Linked DNA regions of Thermosynechococcus vestitus BP-1. Each later gene encodes a partner of the first gene's protein in a complex. Each region holds a gene or a part of one and is shown on either strand. Other genes may lie near its edges. A codon is read from its position in the direction of its gene.

Region 1 (7,365 bases):
TTTAGCCCAGTTTTTTACCCCAGAGGAACTCGAACGCCTCAGTGTCCAAATAGATGTCAGTCAACCCACGGGTTTAGACTACTATCCCCTCCTCAAGCGGGGTGAGCGCTTTCCCATCAATGATCCTCACCTAGAGCCGCGCCTAGAACCCCGGCCCAACGACCCTCGCCTCTTTTTGCAGGGACTCCTTGAAAGTCTCAGTCGCATTGAAGCCCAAGGCTATGCCCAATTGCAGCGTTTGGGGGCCTCACCGCTGAAACAGGTCTGGACAGCGGGCGGGGGTGCCCGTAATCCAGCATGGTTAGCGCTGCGCCAGCAATACCTAGGGGTTCCGGTGGCCATTTCACCCCACACTGAGGCCGCCTATGGAACAGCGCGTCTGGCCCAACTCAACGGGGGTACAACTGCTCCTGAATTTCCAACTTCAGCCGATTGAGGATATGGCGCTGATCCAGTTGACTGAGGATTTGCTGAACAACCGTTTTTGGCCCTGCAGTCCCCCAGCCTGCACCGTTGGCAAAATAGGTTTTGGCCACTTGTCCCATCGTGTAGGAGGAAAAGCCCGCTATCCCCGCCTGGGTCATCGCCACCGATAAATAAGGGCCAAGGGCAATGCCACCGCTCATTGGCGTCGCCAATCCTAAAAGTCCCTTGAGGGAACTCAGTCCCAAATTAACGGCAAATTCCCCTAAACTAATGCTGCCCATGGCAAGGGCAATCGTTTGGAGCAGTTCTTTGGCCCCTGCTTCTGTGAGTTCAATGTCGTAGAGGCGCGAGAGCAGTTGAATCGTCGTCAAGTCAATGACCGCACTGCTGACCATATCGAGAACGGTGACTGGGTTGAGGGCGATCGCCAGCGCCTTAGCAACAGCCCCTTTCCAAATCAGTTGGTTGGCCTCCTGATCCCGCAGTTCCAGCTTGTAGCGGGCCAATTCTTCACTCACTCGATTGGCAAAGAGCATTGAATTGAGAGCAATCAGAGCTTTCCCTTCCCGCCCTAGGACCTCCAAGATTTTCCGTTTGAGGGATTCCACTTGGGGAGGACCGACCGTCATTTTCACCTGTACCCGTCCTTGGCTATCCCGCTGCACCTGGGGCACAAGGGGTGCTGCCGCCACCATGACAATTTCTTCGGGGGAGAGGAGTTCCTTGACGCGCTCATCGCGGATTTTGGCATAGATGGCCGCGCGATCGGCCTCTGGATACTGATCCACCTTGTTAAAGACCAGAATCATTGGCTTGCCGGCTTGCCGCAACTCGCTAAGGGCTTGGTATTCAAGACGGGTCAAGTCCCCGGCAATGACAAAGAGGATCAAATCCGCTTGGGCAGCCACCTGCCGTGCCAGTTGCTCGCGGGCGGCACCATTGACTTCATCTAACCCCGGTGTATCAATCAGGCGAATGGGATTGCCCCGCTGGGCCTCAGAGATTTGCCAAAGGGCACTGGCTTCCTCTTGGGTAACGCCATGAATGGGTCCAGTGGCAAAGTAGGGTTCCCCGAGCAGCGCATTGAGCAGGGAGGACTTTCCCCGCCCCACCATGCCAAAGACAGCAATTTGCACCACCCCATGGTGGAGCTTGTCGAGCATGGCTTCGAGGTCGGCGATCGCCCGCCGGAGGGAGGCTTTTCCGGTGCCCGTGGCTTTGCACTCCCACAGCAATTTTTCCAGAGCAGTCTTGGCTGCTTCATAGCTAAGGGCGCTTTGGTAGTCCTCAAGGTCATCAATGGTCCCTTGAAGCTCCGTCAGGAGAGAATGCGCGGGCGATCGCTCTATCACAGACGCAATACTGACATTACAAAGACGTTACAGATATTTGCCTTTTATTCTAAGGCCGAGGACGGGACTGGTGCGATTTGAACGCACGGCCTAGCGCTTAGGAGGCGCTCGCTCTATCCGACTGAGCTACAGCCCCAAAGGGATACCTTCTATCCTAGCGAGTTTCGATCGCCCCTAGGCTGCTGTCGTTACTGTTGCCCCCTGAGCTAAAGCGTCAATTTCCTGAAACAGGCGCTCTAGGGGAGCATTGGGTTCTAAAAACGAGAAGAGATGCTTGTAGTGGAGCTTGCCTTCCTGGTCAATGAGAAACTGGGCCGGCAACGGTGCCCCCAAGGCTTGACCCGTGCGGTATTTGCGAAAGACTTGGCAACTGGGGTCATAGAGCAGGGGCATCTTTAGGGCCATATCCGCCTTGACCTTCTCACTTTGCTGGGCATCGGTACTGGTGACCACGAGAACAGCCACGCCCTTGCCTTGAAAGGTTTCATGGTTTTCATTCAAGGTCTTGAGATAGGGGTAGCACAGCGGGCAGTATTGATGCGCTGTGAAGATACGGGTAAACACCAACAGGAGTGGCTGCTTTTTCCACTCATTTGAAAGGCGAACGCGGTCACTTAGCCCGACACCAGGTAGCGCCACGTCTGGAACCAGCGCCCCCCGCTTCAGTTCATTTTGGGGGGGCAGTGGCCAGGCATTTTGCCAAAACCGCTCATTAAAGAGGCCACTGAAGTTGGTGGAGGTCAGGAACGGTAATTGAACAGCCATAGCTTCCTCGCCGGTGGCTTGACAGGTGCCTAGCGATCGACGGATCCCATAATCACATCGATACTGCCAAGGATAGCAACAATATCGGCCACTTTCATCCCCTTCAGCAATTGGGGCAGCACTTGCAGGTTATTGAAATCCGGTGGACGAATCTTCCAGCGCCAAGGGAAGACGTTGTCATCTCCAATGAGATAAATGCCCAGCTCCCCTTTGCCCGATTCAACCCGCACATAGTGCTCCCCCTTAGGAATTTTGAAGGTGGGAGACAGCTTCTTGCCAATGTACTGATAGTCAAAGCCGTTCCACTCTGATTTGGCACCCTCAAGCATCCGTTTAGCTTCTAGGTTTTCGTAGGGGCCACCGGGCAGGCCATCCAAGGCCTGGCGAATGATCTTCACCGATTCGCGCATTTCCTGAATACGGACAATGTAGCGAGCAAGGCAATCGCCTTCAGTGGCCACAGGGACATCCCAGTCAAAATCGTCATAGCACTCGTAGTGGTCCACCTTGCGCAGATCCCACTTCACACCAGATGCCCGCAGCATCGGCCCCGATAGCCCCCAGTTAATGGCCTCCTCACGGCTAATTTTGCCCACCCCTTGTAGACGACGCACAAAGATGGGGTTGTTGGTGATCAGGCGCTCGTACTCATCAACTTTGGGTAGGAAGTAGTCGCAAAAGTCACGGCATTTCGTTACCCAGCCATAGGTGAGGTCGGCGGCCACTCCCCCGATGCGGAAGTAGTTGTTGTTGATGAAGCGCATCCCTGTGGCGGCTTCAAAGAGATCGTAGATGTACTCCCGCTCGCGAAAGATATAGAAAAAGGGCGTCTGGGCACCCACGTCCGCCAAGAAGGGGCCTAACCACAGGAGGTGATTGGCAATGCGGTTCAACTCCAGCATGATCACGCGGATATAGCTGGCGCGTTTGGGCACAGGAATCCCCGCCAATTTTTCTGGCGCATTAACGGTGACCGCTTCGTTAAACATTCCTGCGGCATAGTCCCAACGACTGACGTAGGGAATGAACATGATGTTAGTGCGGTTTTCGGCAATTTTCTCCATACCGCGATGGAGGTAGCCAATCACCGGCTCGCAGTCAATCACATCTTCGCCATCAAGGGTCACCATTAATCGCAACACCCCGTGCATTGAGGGATGGTGCGGCCCCATGTTGATGACCATGGGTTCAGTGCGAGTCTCTATCTTGGGCATAGATGGCAGTTCCGCTAGAGGGTTGGAGGCTTACTGTTGATATGCTACACAGGTTTTCAGCGCTTGCCAATTCAAATTTGCTTATGGCTTAGATAATGGTGCCGTCGGGAATCACGGCATTTTTGATGATGACAACCACACCGCTGCGAATATAGAATCCCTGATCCTCTCGATTGGATTCTTCAACGTTATCTTTGTTGATGATTTTGACATCGCGGCCAATGCAGGCATTTTTATCCACAATTGCCCGGCGAATGACACTGTTGGCCCCAATGCCGATGGGGATTTTATGTTGCAGCCGTAGCTGGCTGCGCTGAGCTGAGTCTTGGTAGTAGTCTGCCCCCATCAGCAGGGAGTGATCAATGACACAGCCGGATTCCACCCGCGATCGCACGCCCAAGACCGAGCGGTGAACTTGGCATTCCTTGAGGATACAGCCCTCACTAATGATGGACTCCGTGATGGTGGAACTGAGAATCTTACTGGGGGGCAAATAGCGGGGACGGGTATAGATGGGGGCGTTTTCATCGTAGAAGCTAAAGGGCGGCTGCGGCTGTTGGGTGAGGGCAAGGTTGGCTTCGTAGAAGGAGCCAATGGTGCCAATATCTTCCCAATAGCCATTGAAAAGATAGGTTTGGACAAGGTGGGAACGGGCTGCAGCGGGGATGATTTCTTTGCCAAAGTCCGTGGCATCGGCCATCTGCTGCAAAAGGTCAATGAGGACTTGCCGCTTGAAGACATAAATCCCCATCGAGGCAATGTAGGGTTTGCGATGGGCTTCCTCGATGGTTAGGCCATAGCGGGTTGTGTCCACTCGCATATCCCGGAGGGCATCCCCGGTGGGCTTCTCGCGAAAGTCAGTTACTCGCCCCGTACCATCCACCTTAAGGAGGCCAAAACCAGAGGCGGCCTTTTCCTCCACCGGCAGAACGGAAAGGGTAACATCGGCGCCGGTGTCGCGGTGGCGTTGGACAAACAGGCGATAGTCCATGCGGTAGAGGTGATCTCCTGAAAGAATCAGGTATTCATCCACATCCCAGTCCGCCAACAGCCACAGGTATTGACGTACCGCATCAGCCGTGCCCTGAAACCAGTTGGGATTTTCGGGGGTTTGTTGGGCGGCCAAAACTTCGACAAAGCCGCCCGTCAGGCCGGGAAAGGTGTAGGTACGGGCAATGTGACGATTGAGGGAGGCCGAGTTGAATTGGGTAAGGACGTAAATGTTATGGATTTCGGAGTTGATGCAATTGCTCACCGGAATATCAATGAGGCGATATTTTCCAGCAAGGGGAACCGCAGGCTTAGCGCGACGCTTGGTCAAGGGATACAGACGTGTTCCGGCACCGCCCCCAAGGATAATCGCCAGGACTCGTTTCATTGAAAACTCCATCTGAACGGCCACATGAACAGTGTACGCTGTGGTGGCACTTCATCTTTGCCAAGGGGCGCCTTTTGGTAAAGAAGCTACGCAATGGCATGATAATGATACTTGGTCGTTGATCCCAAGCGGGGAGTGGCAGCATGGGATTTGTGGACATCGCGATCGCGGATCTGGCGGCGGACTACGGCGTATCGGTCGAAACAGTCTGTGCGTGGTGCGATCGCTTGGGTATTCGCTATACCAGCCCCCAAACACGCTTGCCCCTTGAAGATGCCAAAGCAATTATTTTGGCCTTGACAACCCCTGCGCCCGTCAACGATCAACCAGACACACCGCAATCGTAAGACCTGCTTATTGGGAGAACTATGTTAAAAAAATGCGTTTGGCTTGCGGTCGCTCTCTGCCTCTGCCTCTGGCAATTCACCATGGGCACAGCACTGGCCGCCGAACTGACCCCTGAAGTCTTGACTGTCCCCCTCAACAGCGAGGGCAAAACGATTACGCTGACGGAAAAACAATACCTAGAGGGTAAGCGCCTCTTCCAGTATGCCTGTGCCTCCTGCCACGTGGGGGGGATCACGAAAACGAACCCCAGCTTGGATTTGCGTACGGAAACCCTTGCCCTAGCCACGCCGCCCCGGGATAACATTGAAGGCTTGGTGGACTACATGAAGAACCCCACCACCTACGATGGTGAGCAAGAAATTGCTGAGGTGCACCCCAGTCTGCGCAGTGCCGACATTTTTCCGAAAATGCGGAACTTGACGGAGAAGGATTTGGTGGCGATCGCCGGCCATATTCTCGTCGAGCCCAAAATCTTGGGTGATAAATGGGGCGGTGGCAAAGTGTATTACTAATGACTCGTAACAAGGATTTTCCCAACACCCATGTACCAACCTCACTTTTGGCAACGGTCTATCGGCTGGCTTTGCGGTGGTCTTTTGATTCTGCTGCTGGGCTGGACGATCGCGCCGGCAACGGCCCTGGCAGCTGCCGGGGTTGATAACTATGTGATCCAATACCTCAAGGTAACGGACACCGTAGAATTGCCCGTCAATGATCGCGGTGAAACCAAAACCTTTACAGCCGTGGACTTAACCCGTGGCAAGCGGCTCTTTGAGGAAAACTGCAAAAACTGCCATGTTGGTGGCAGTACGTTACCGAATCCTTTGGTGTCACTCTCTCTGAAGGATCTCAAGGGGGCAACGCCACCACGGGATACGATCGCCAGCCTTGTGGCTTTCCAGCGATCGCCGAAGTCCTACGATGGCAGCGAAGAGAGTTATTCCTGCCGCCGCGTGAGTGAGGACTGGTTGACGACGGAACAGCTTGAGACCTTAGCTGCCTTTATTTTGCGAGCGGCAGCCGTAGCCCCCGGTTGGGGCGTAGAAAGCTTTCCGGACAGTGCCCCCTAGGTTGGGAACTTTGCTACACTGACCTTTGGTGAATCTTGCACCCCTTAATTTTTCGGACTTGATCCATATCCTGACGCGTTCCATGAAAGGAGAACTCCGTTGAAAAAGCGATTCATTAGTGTTTGCGCGATCGCGATCGCGCTATTGGTCAGCCTCACCCCTGCGGCCTTAGCAGCAGATCTCGCCAACGGCGCCAAAGTCTTTAGCGGTAACTGCGCAGCCTGTCACATGGGGGGTGGCAATGTGGTAATGGCCAACAAAACCCTGAAAAAAGAAGCCCTTGAGCAATTTGGCATGTACTCTGAGGATGCCATTATCTACCAAGTGCAGCACGGCAAAAATGCGATGCCCGCTTTTGCTGGTCGTCTCACCGATGAACAGATTCAAGACGTGGCAGCCTATGTGCTCGATCAAGCAGCCAAGGGTTGGGCAGGCTAAGATTGCTAGAGTCTGAAAATAACGTAACGCTTGATGAAGGGTGTAGGCGGCGGTTCTACATCCTTTTTTTGTCCTGTCACTGCTCTATCAGTCCTGCACCGGTAGAGGTTAGCTTCTGTATCCCCTAGGGAAACAGTGCAATTCCTATAATGATGAAAGACTTGATCCTAGGAAAAGGCGGTACACTTGGGCTATGCCTGCTGCTCCATTACCAGCCAATGAACCGGAACGGCAACGTGCCCTTGAGCAGTATCAAGTCTTAGATACGCCTCCGGAACCGATCTTTGACGAGATTACCAATCTAGCGGCAGCGATTTGCGAAACTCCCATTGCCCTCATTAGTCTGGTTGACCGCCAGCGGCAGTGGTTTAAGT
Region 2 (7,492 bases), 620 kb from region 1 along the record:
GGGCATTGCTGGATCATGCGGATTTGAGTCAAACGGATCTACGCAGTGCCAATCTCAGTGGCCTAGTCTTTAATGGGGTGAAGTTGCGGGGGGCTAATCTCAGCGGTGCCAATCTCCGCGAGGTGGAGTTAACGGAAGCTAACTTTAGCCGTGCTGACTTGGTAGAAGCCAATCTCAGCCGCGCCCGCTTGGTGGGAGCCAACCTGAGTCGGGCGACCCTCTCCGAAGCAAACCTGAGCCGCGCCCGCTTGGTGGGAGCCAACCTGAGCCGGGCAACCTTTAGCGGCACCTTCCTGGGAACCGTAGATCTCAGCGGTGTTAACTTGAGTGGGGCAGACTTAGGGGATGCTAACCTCTCAGGCTCTAACCTGTCGCGAGCCGATTTGACGCGAGCCAACCTGACTGCTGCGGATATGAGTGGTGCCAATCTGAGTGAAGTGGATTTGCGGGGCACGATTATGCCCGATGGCCGACGGCGATCTTAGGGCTGCTTCTCCATTCCGAGGGTTCCTGCCTCGGCTTCACCAGGCTGAGGTCTGGGGGGCGCTTGACGGCCAAAGAGGTGCACCAGGTGCCTCAAATGAGCGGCAAGTTCAGGGGTGAGTTGCCCAGGAGTCAGCCGCCACGCCCAGTTGCCTTGGTCAGTACCGGGAAAATTCATGCGGGCATGGCTATCGAGGCCGAGCAGGTCTTGAACGGGAATAATGGCTTGGTTGGCAACGGTTCCCAAGGCCATGCGAATCAAGGCCCAGTGGGGCTCGCTGGGGGTATAGCCCAAATAGTCAATAAAACGCTGCCGTTCCCAGTTACTGAGGTTACGATACCAGCCCACAGTTGTGTCGTTGTCGTGGGTGCCGGTATACACCACACAGTTGCGCTCTTGATTAAAGGGCAAAAACGGATTATCCGAACCACCGCCAAAGGCAAACTGGAGAATTTTCATCCCCGGAAACTGAAACTGATCCCGCAGGGCAATGACATCGGGGGTAATATCCCCCAAATCCTCCGCTAGAATAGGCAGTCGTCCCAAGGCCGCTTGCAAAGCTTCGAAGAAGGCAGCACCAGGACCTGGTTGCCATTGGCCGTTGACAGCTGTTTTCTCCCCTTCCGGCACTTGCCAGTAGGCCTGAAAGCCACGAAAGTGATCGACACGGATAATGTCCACATAGGCGAGGAGGGCACGGAAGCGCTCAATCCACCAAGAGTAGCCATCGGCCGCAAGGGCTTTCCAGTTGTAAATGGGATTGCCCCAGAGTTGTCCTGTAGCACTGAAGTAATCCGGGGGCACACCGGCCATCAGGGCAGCGGCACCGGTTTCTGGATTCAGCTCAAAAAATTGGGGAAAGGCCCAAACATCTACACTGTCGTGGGCAACGTAAATGGGAATATCACCGATAATTTGAATCCCCTGTTGGTTGGCGGCCTCCTTGAGGGCGTGCCACTGCTGGTAAAAGAGAAATTGCTGAAATTCGTACTCAAAAATGCGGTCTTTGAGAACCACTTGGATAGCGGCAAGGGCGGTGGGCTCGCGATCGCGCAAAGGAGCGGGCCATTCATACCACGGCTGTCCCTGGTGGTGGTCCTTAATTGCCATAAAGAGGGCATAGTTGGGCAGCCAGTAGTGGGCAAGGGCTTGGAAGTCCCGGAAGGCCTGCCAGTCTCCTGGGGTAGCCTGACTCTGGAAACGTTGCGCCGCCAGGCGTAGGAGCGGCAGCTTCTGGCTAATCACAGCGTCGAAATCCACGCGATCGCGATTCTCAAGGGTAATCTGCCCTAGATCCGCCTCCGTTAACCAACCCGCTTTTGCGACTTCCTCCAAGCTAATCAGCAGTGGGTTACCCGCCATAGCCGAATAGCACATATAGGGGGAATTGCCAAAGCCGGTGGGGCCTAGGGGCAGCACCTGCCAGTACTGCTGATCACTGGCCACTAAAAATTCCAAGAACTCACGGGCAGCGGTACCCAACTCACCAATGCCGTGACCGCCGGGAAGGGAGGTGGGATGGAGCAGTAAACCACAGGAGCGGGGAAAGTGCATTGTCAAGCCATCGGGGAAACTGGAGCTAATTATCCCCCAATTCCGGATCAGCCGTAGCGTTGGTTTCCGCGAGAATTTCAGCTTCGAGGGCCGCTAGCTCCTCCGGTGACATCCGTGCTAAGCGATCGCGCAGAAGTGCCTCTTCATAGTCTTTGAGTTGTTGGTGATAGGTCATCCGACCCGTAAAAACCCGCAGTAGGTAAGTGGAGAGCCAGCCAAGAATCCCCAAGACAAAAATCGCCTGACTCCAAACCCCCGCCTGCAGTGGCTCAAGCCCAACCATCCGCAACAGGAGGTAGACCAAGCCACCACCAAAGAAAACACCAACACCAATTCCTAGAACATCAATGCGGCGCATAGCACCTAGGAATTGAGGGAGCGCGGCTGTGGACGAAAGTTAATAAAGGGTGCAAGCAGCAGTAATCCCGGAAAAAAGAAAGTTACTAGAAAGTACATAAATGCCCGCTCAAAGGAGCTAGCCACATACCAGCGCGCATTCAAATAGGCATAGACAATCGCTGGCACCACCAGCAGATACAGCCCTGCCAAGGCCCCATAGACACCAAGAACTAAAAGCTCTGTTGAAACTGCCATTGCTTGCTACCTCTTTACCAAGAAGGACTGAATTGGAATTATTCTGCAACACTGGTGGTTTCGCTCACCGCTTCTCCAAGGGCAGGAACGGCTATTCCCATGGCTGCCGCAAGGGCAGGGGGAGGCGCTTGCCGACTAGGCGCATTGAGATATTGGCCAGTGAGAATGGGCGGCACGGGTTTCATTTTGTGCTTGGCGGTAAAGAGGCGGTGGGTTTGGGCAAGGTTACCCCGCTCATTGATATGTTCGTTGGCAATTTTCTTGCGCAGCTTGACGATGGCATCCATGATTGCCTCTGGACGGGGTGGGCAGCCAGGCAAATAGACATCTACGGGAATCAGCTTGTCCACACCACGCACAGCGGAATAAGAATCAGAGCTAAACATGCCCCCTGTGATCGTGCAGGCACCCATGGCAATGACGTACTTGGGGCTGGGCATTTGCTCGTAAAGGCGGACCAGAGCCGGTGCCATCTTCATCGTGATTGTGCCGGAGGTGATGATCAAATCTGCCTGCCGGGGACTGTTGCGGGGCACCAAGCCAAAGCGATCGAAATCGAAGCGCGAGCCAATCATGGCAGCAAACTCAATGAAGCAACAGGCAGTGCCATACATAAGCGGCCAGAGGCTCGATAGCCGTGCCCAGTCATAGACATCGTTGAGGGATGTGAGGATGATATTCTCAGCAAGTTCTTGGGGAACTTCAGGACGGGCGATGGGATTAAGAATGGCAGGCGAGGTCGTATTGGTCATAGGGTTCCCTCAAGGGACATCGGCCAAATGTAAAAACACTTAAGATTATAGGCGTTTGCTCCAGCGGATGCACCTAATTGAATGTGGCGAGCAATAAAAAAACTTGACATCAAGGATAAATTATTTTTGACTGCCCACCTGTAGCCCCGGTGGTAACTCCAAGGTATCGCCAATGGCCGTGCCATTCCAGTAGGCCGCAAGGAGAACATCACAGGTCTTACCCCAGGCGATCGCCCCCTGACGATCCAAGCCAATGGCGCCAAAATCCCGTTGCCGACGGGCAGCTTCCCGGAAGGATTTTTCAAAGGCCGCCTCTAGGGACAGGCCATCGGTTACTCGCACCACAATCCGCGCGGCCAGCGCCTCATCGAGAATGTCTTCACCAATGCCTGTACAACTGACCGCTGCTAAGCTGTTGGCATAGTTTCCCGCTGGGGTTGCAGAGTCACTCACCCGCCCAATACGCTCAAAACCTTTGCCGCCAGTGGAAGTCCCCACAGCCAAGTGTCCCTGCTGATCTAAAACCACCACACCAACCGTGCCCCGTCTTGCCCCTTCGGCCACCACCCTCGCCATTGATTTTGAGAAATTGCCCTTGCGTTCCTCGAGCCACTCGTAGAGTCGCTGATCCGTTAGGGGTTGATACACAGGCAGCTGCAATTCACGGGCCAACTCTGCTGCCCCCACATCCGACAGAACGCGATCGGGGCACTGTTGTAGCCAGTGGGCCAGATCAATGGGATTTTTTACCCGCGAGACGTTGATGACACCACTAAAGCACTGCCGCTGCCCATCCATTAGAGAGGCGCTCATGCGAATCTGCCCATCGGACTGCAGCACCGAGCCTGTGCCGGCATTAAAGCGCGGTTCATCCTCTAGGAGCCGACACCCCAAAACCACTGCCTCAATCGCCGTTGCCCCTTCTTTGAGGGCCTGAACCACTTGGGTAACAATGCCATGGAGGGATTGGCGGACAGGAATGAGACCACCTTTGTCTTGGAGTGAACTGCCAGCGCCGCCATGGAGAATAACAGTGGGTTGGGGCATCCTCAATCCTAGAAATTCAGTAGTGTTCTAGCTCCAGGATACCCTGTGGCAATAGCCTGAATCTACTGCTTTAAGCCACCACAGCAGTTGCCAGAACCTCCTCCTCCTCGGTTGCCGCAGCTGCTGTATCTTCAGCATTCAGGAGGGTTTGTAGTTCTTGGATAGCTTGCTGGGTAGTTTCTACTTGACTGAGGAGCGATCGCGCGATTTTTTCGCCAGAGGCGGTGGACTGCACCACTTCGCGGATGTGATGGCGAAAATGATTGGCCATTTCCTCCACCTGCTGGTTGGCAACAACCACTTGGTTGGCCAGTTTGTTAATGGCCTCGACAATAATATCGAAGCCCGGCGTCCGCTGGCCACTGCGACTGGCAATCAACCCCGCTTGCACCGCAATGTGCTTCACCTGACGGGTAATCTCAGCAATTTGATGGGTGGCTTGGTCAATAATTTCCACGTCCTGTTTCAGGCGTTCGCTGAGACGATATACCTCCGCGGTGTGGCGGCTAATTTGGTTAACTCCCGTGAAGGTTTCCTGAAAGGCTTTTTGGCCACGCTCTGAGAGCACTTGGCTGATGGAGATGAACCGTTGGTTCAGTTGAGCAATCCGCTCTGCTTGCTCACGGACAGAGCGCTCCTGCTGCTCTAGGGCTTCATTCATCTGCTGGGCGCGGGTGAGCTGGCTTTCCAGGCGCTTGGCGTAGTCCTGGTTGCGCTCTTTTTCCAGTTTTAGGCTCTCAAGGATGTGCTGGGTGTGGAGGTGCTGCTGCTGAATAAAAAGATTTTTCCTACTCAGGACTTGAGCCTGGGCAATGAGGACGACCCGCATATCCACCAACACCAGTTGCTTACCCCTGCGCACGACAATGGGTTCATAGACAAAGGCAGGGGGGCGATTCAAGGCCTGCTCCACGGCTTCTTCGACGGGAGTGCGTGCCATCAAGACAAGGGGAGGAACTTTGGGGTTGGCAATTTCCGGCAATAACTTAATCGGGCGCGGCAAGTATAGATCTCGGCCAAATTGCTGACTCATGCGCTCAAAAAACTTGACCTTGGAGATCATGCCGATGACGCGATCGCCTGCCACCACCAACACCCCTGGTAGGTCAGGGTCACGTTGAAATTGATCGGCAACGTCTTTAGCAATGGTCTCCGGCGAAACCTGATAAGAAAAATAGGGCAGGTCTGCTAAGGTGGTGGCTGCGGCAAGCTGAAGGTTAGATGTCGCCTTCAGGGTCTCATTCATTTGCGTGTCCCCCCGGAATGAGCATCGAATTGAATTGCTTGAGAGCGGCAAGTGTACTTACGCTTGATGCACCTGTCTAATTATGTCGAATTCAGCCTAGGAGAGTATTATTTTTTGGTTATCTTTTGGTTAAGGTTTGCCATGATGGATTTAAAAAATGCCTTAGATTTCAATGAGGGCATCAGCGGATGCCTGAATGACTCGGAAAAGGTGGGTTTTACCAGTAATTGTAATCTGAAATACAGTTGACATTTTCCCGATCTATGAATTTTCAAAATACCACCGCTCTACCTCCCGTTGAATGGCGGCGATTTCCAAGGGACTCAATTTCTCCAGATTTTTAAGGGCAATGGCCATGCGTCCTTGCTGACTCAGGACTGTGCGATGGCGTGCTAGAAAATGCCAATAAAAAAAGTTAAAGGGGCAAGCGCGATCGCCCACGCGTTGCTTTGGATCATAGGCACATCCTTGGCAATAATTACTCATGCGCTGAATGTAGTTAGCGGAGGCGGCATAGGGTTTGGAGGCCAAGCGTCCGCCATCGGCAAATAAGCCCATTCCCAAGACATTGGTTTGCATTACCAATCATAGGCGTCAATAAAGACACTGTGGAACCAGTTTTCCACCTCCTGAGGCGCTAAGCCAGTGATGAGAGCAAAGTTGGCCAGGATCATCAGCCGCTGAATGTGATGGGCATAGCCAGTGCACTCAATTTGCTTGAGAACGTGGCGCAGGCAGCTCATTGTAGCGCGATCGCTCTGCCAAAAGAAAGCCGGCAGAGGTTGGTGGTGCTGCAAGAAGTTTTGCTGACAGTAGTCGGCACCGAGGTAGTGATAAAGGCCATACATATACTCGCGCCAGCCAAGAATTTGGCGAATAAACCCCTCAACGCTATTGAGGGGGAGTTGCCCTTCACTGTAGGCCCCTAAGGCCGCATCAATCACTTCTTGGGGATGCAGTAGGCCTAAATTCAAATAGGGGGAAAGGAGGCTGTGCCACAGGGTCTGTTCTTCCACCACCATGGCATCTTGGTAGGGGCCAAACTGGGGCAAGCGGTATTCAATAAAGTTTTCCAAGACTTGCAGGGCTTGAGCGCGGGTGACCCCCCAGTAAAAGGGTTCGATGTGACCGTAGGTTTGACATACCTCCTCGTCCCAAAGGAGCGAGGATTCCTTGACGCTTCACAGAAACCTGCTACCGAGGTAGTCTTACGGTTTCTCCACGTCCATTTAAAGTCTCCCAATGTCCTATGGCGACTCCCTCATTCTAGCACAAATATCACAAAAGCCGTCCTACAAGGACGGGGCTTGTATCCCATTTCATTGGTCAAAGTTTCCTTGGCGCACTGTTTCAATGACTTCTTGGGTCATCCTATCGGGGCAAAAGCGCAGCGGTGGTGGGGGTTTGAGGTTAGCAGGGGGCACTTGGCGGTTCTCAGCATCGTAGTTCCATTTGCCGCCGGCAGGAGATTTGCCCTCCATCAGGATTTGAAACCGCTGGCGCCCTGCACGGTAAAAGTGTTCCAGAACAAGGGTTTTGCAACCGGCTGCCCACTGCTGAAAGTCCGCTTCTGACCAGAGAAAGTGATTGTTTGGCAGCAATTTAATGGCACAGGGCAGGTCAAGGGTGGCAATGAAGTCACGAAAGGGGCGATCGCTAGGTTGCATGAGCCGCACTTCGTGGATGTTGTGGGCGCTAATCCACTGCCGCAGCGGGGTGACAAAGTCGGGGGCGATCGCGTAGGTTACTGGCCAACCGGCCGCTTCGAGCTCTTGGGCAAAGTGCCGCATAGCCGACCACACCAGCACCAGTTTT

Evidence for each region. Proteins that work in one complex are often made in the same cells at the same time.
Region 2: the proteins of TLL_RS06525 (region 1) and ndhK are in contact, whole or in part, in a cryo-EM structure (PDB 6KHJ), measured with the Thermosynechococcus vestitus proteins. Residues at the interface, in WP_011057128.1 of Thermosynechococcus vestitus: Pro17 (codon at 3,709), His18 (codon at 3,706), His19 (codon at 3,703), Pro20 (codon at 3,700), Ser21 (codon at 3,697), Met22 (codon at 3,694), Val25 (codon at 3,685), Arg27 (codon at 3,679), Met29 (codon at 3,673), Thr31 (codon at 3,667), Ile38 (codon at 3,646), Asp39 (codon at 3,643), Cys40 (codon at 3,640), Glu41 (codon at 3,637), Pro42 (codon at 3,634), Val43 (codon at 3,631), Ile44 (codon at 3,628), Gly45 (codon at 3,625), Tyr46 (codon at 3,622), Leu47 (codon at 3,619), His48 (codon at 3,616), Arg49 (codon at 3,613), Gly50 (codon at 3,610), Met51 (codon at 3,607), Lys53 (codon at 3,601), Ile54 (codon at 3,598), Asn57 (codon at 3,589), Arg58 (codon at 3,586), Pro65 (codon at 3,565), Tyr66 (codon at 3,562); in WP_011056552.1 of Thermosynechococcus vestitus: Leu46 (codon at 3,249), Met47 (codon at 3,246), Tyr48 (codon at 3,243), Thr50 (codon at 3,237), Ala51 (codon at 3,234), Cys52 (codon at 3,231), Phe54 (codon at 3,225), Ile55 (codon at 3,222), Glu56 (codon at 3,219), Ala58 (codon at 3,213), Ala59 (codon at 3,210), Ile61 (codon at 3,204), Gly62 (codon at 3,201), Ser63 (codon at 3,198), Arg64 (codon at 3,195), Phe65 (codon at 3,192), Asn76 (codon at 3,159), Pro78 (codon at 3,153), Thr89 (codon at 3,120), Thr91 (codon at 3,114), Lys93 (codon at 3,108), Met94 (codon at 3,105), Ala97 (codon at 3,096), Leu101 (codon at 3,084), Met123 (codon at 3,018), Phe124 (codon at 3,015), Ser126 (codon at 3,009), Asp127 (codon at 3,006), Ser128 (codon at 3,003), Tyr129 (codon at 3,000).

Annotation. Positions count from the first base shown.
Region 1 is NC_004113.1:1,335,470-1,342,834, reverse strand. What follows is about bases 1,666-4,459. They hold TLL_RS06525 (NAD(P)H-quinone oxidoreductase subunit H), read right to left. Parts: upstream 3,758-4,459; coding sequence 2,573-3,757; downstream 1,666-2,572. Other genes in these bases: TLL_RS06520 (glucose-1-phosphate adenylyltransferase), read right to left, coding at 3,846-4,459; TLL_RS06530 (peroxiredoxin-like family protein), read right to left, coding at 1,953-2,543; TLL_RS06540 (DUF697 domain-containing protein), read right to left, coding at 1,666-1,778. Outside these bases: TLL_RS06545 (FGGY-family carbohydrate kinase), read left to right, coding at 1-436; more of TLL_RS06540, read right to left, coding at 390-1,665; more of TLL_RS06520, read right to left, coding at 4,460-5,135; TLL_RS06515 (hypothetical protein), read left to right, coding at 5,279-5,482; psbV (photosystem II cytochrome c-550), read left to right, coding at 5,504-5,995; photosystem II cytochrome PsbV2, read left to right, coding at 6,026-6,553; cytochrome c6 PetJ, read left to right, coding at 6,653-6,991; TLL_RS12745 (GAF domain-containing protein), read left to right, coding at 7,185-7,365.
Region 2 is NC_004113.1:720,057-727,548, reverse strand. Bases 1,528-4,448 are described here. They hold ndhK (photosynthetic/respiratory NAD(P)H-quinone oxidoreductase subunit K), read right to left. Parts: upstream 3,385-4,448; coding sequence 2,671-3,384; downstream 1,528-2,670. Other genes in these bases: TLL_RS03580 (isoaspartyl peptidase/L-asparaginase), read right to left, coding at 3,505-4,431; ndhL (photosynthetic/respiratory NAD(P)H-quinone oxidoreductase subunit L), read right to left, coding at 2,402-2,632; TLL_RS03595 (DUF3007 family protein), read right to left, coding at 2,064-2,396; malQ (4-alpha-glucanotransferase), read right to left, coding at 1,528-2,038. In the rest of the region: TLL_RS03605 (pentapeptide repeat-containing protein), read left to right, coding at 1-485; more of malQ, read right to left, coding at 482-1,527; TLL_RS03575 (hypothetical protein), read right to left, coding at 4,502-5,677; TLL_RS03565 (cryptochrome/photolyase family protein), read right to left, coding at 6,997-7,492. UniProt on the Escherichia coli protein: NDH-1 shuttles electrons from NADH, via FMN and iron-sulfur (Fe-S) centers, to quinones in the respiratory chain. The immediate electron acceptor for the enzyme in this species is ubiquinone.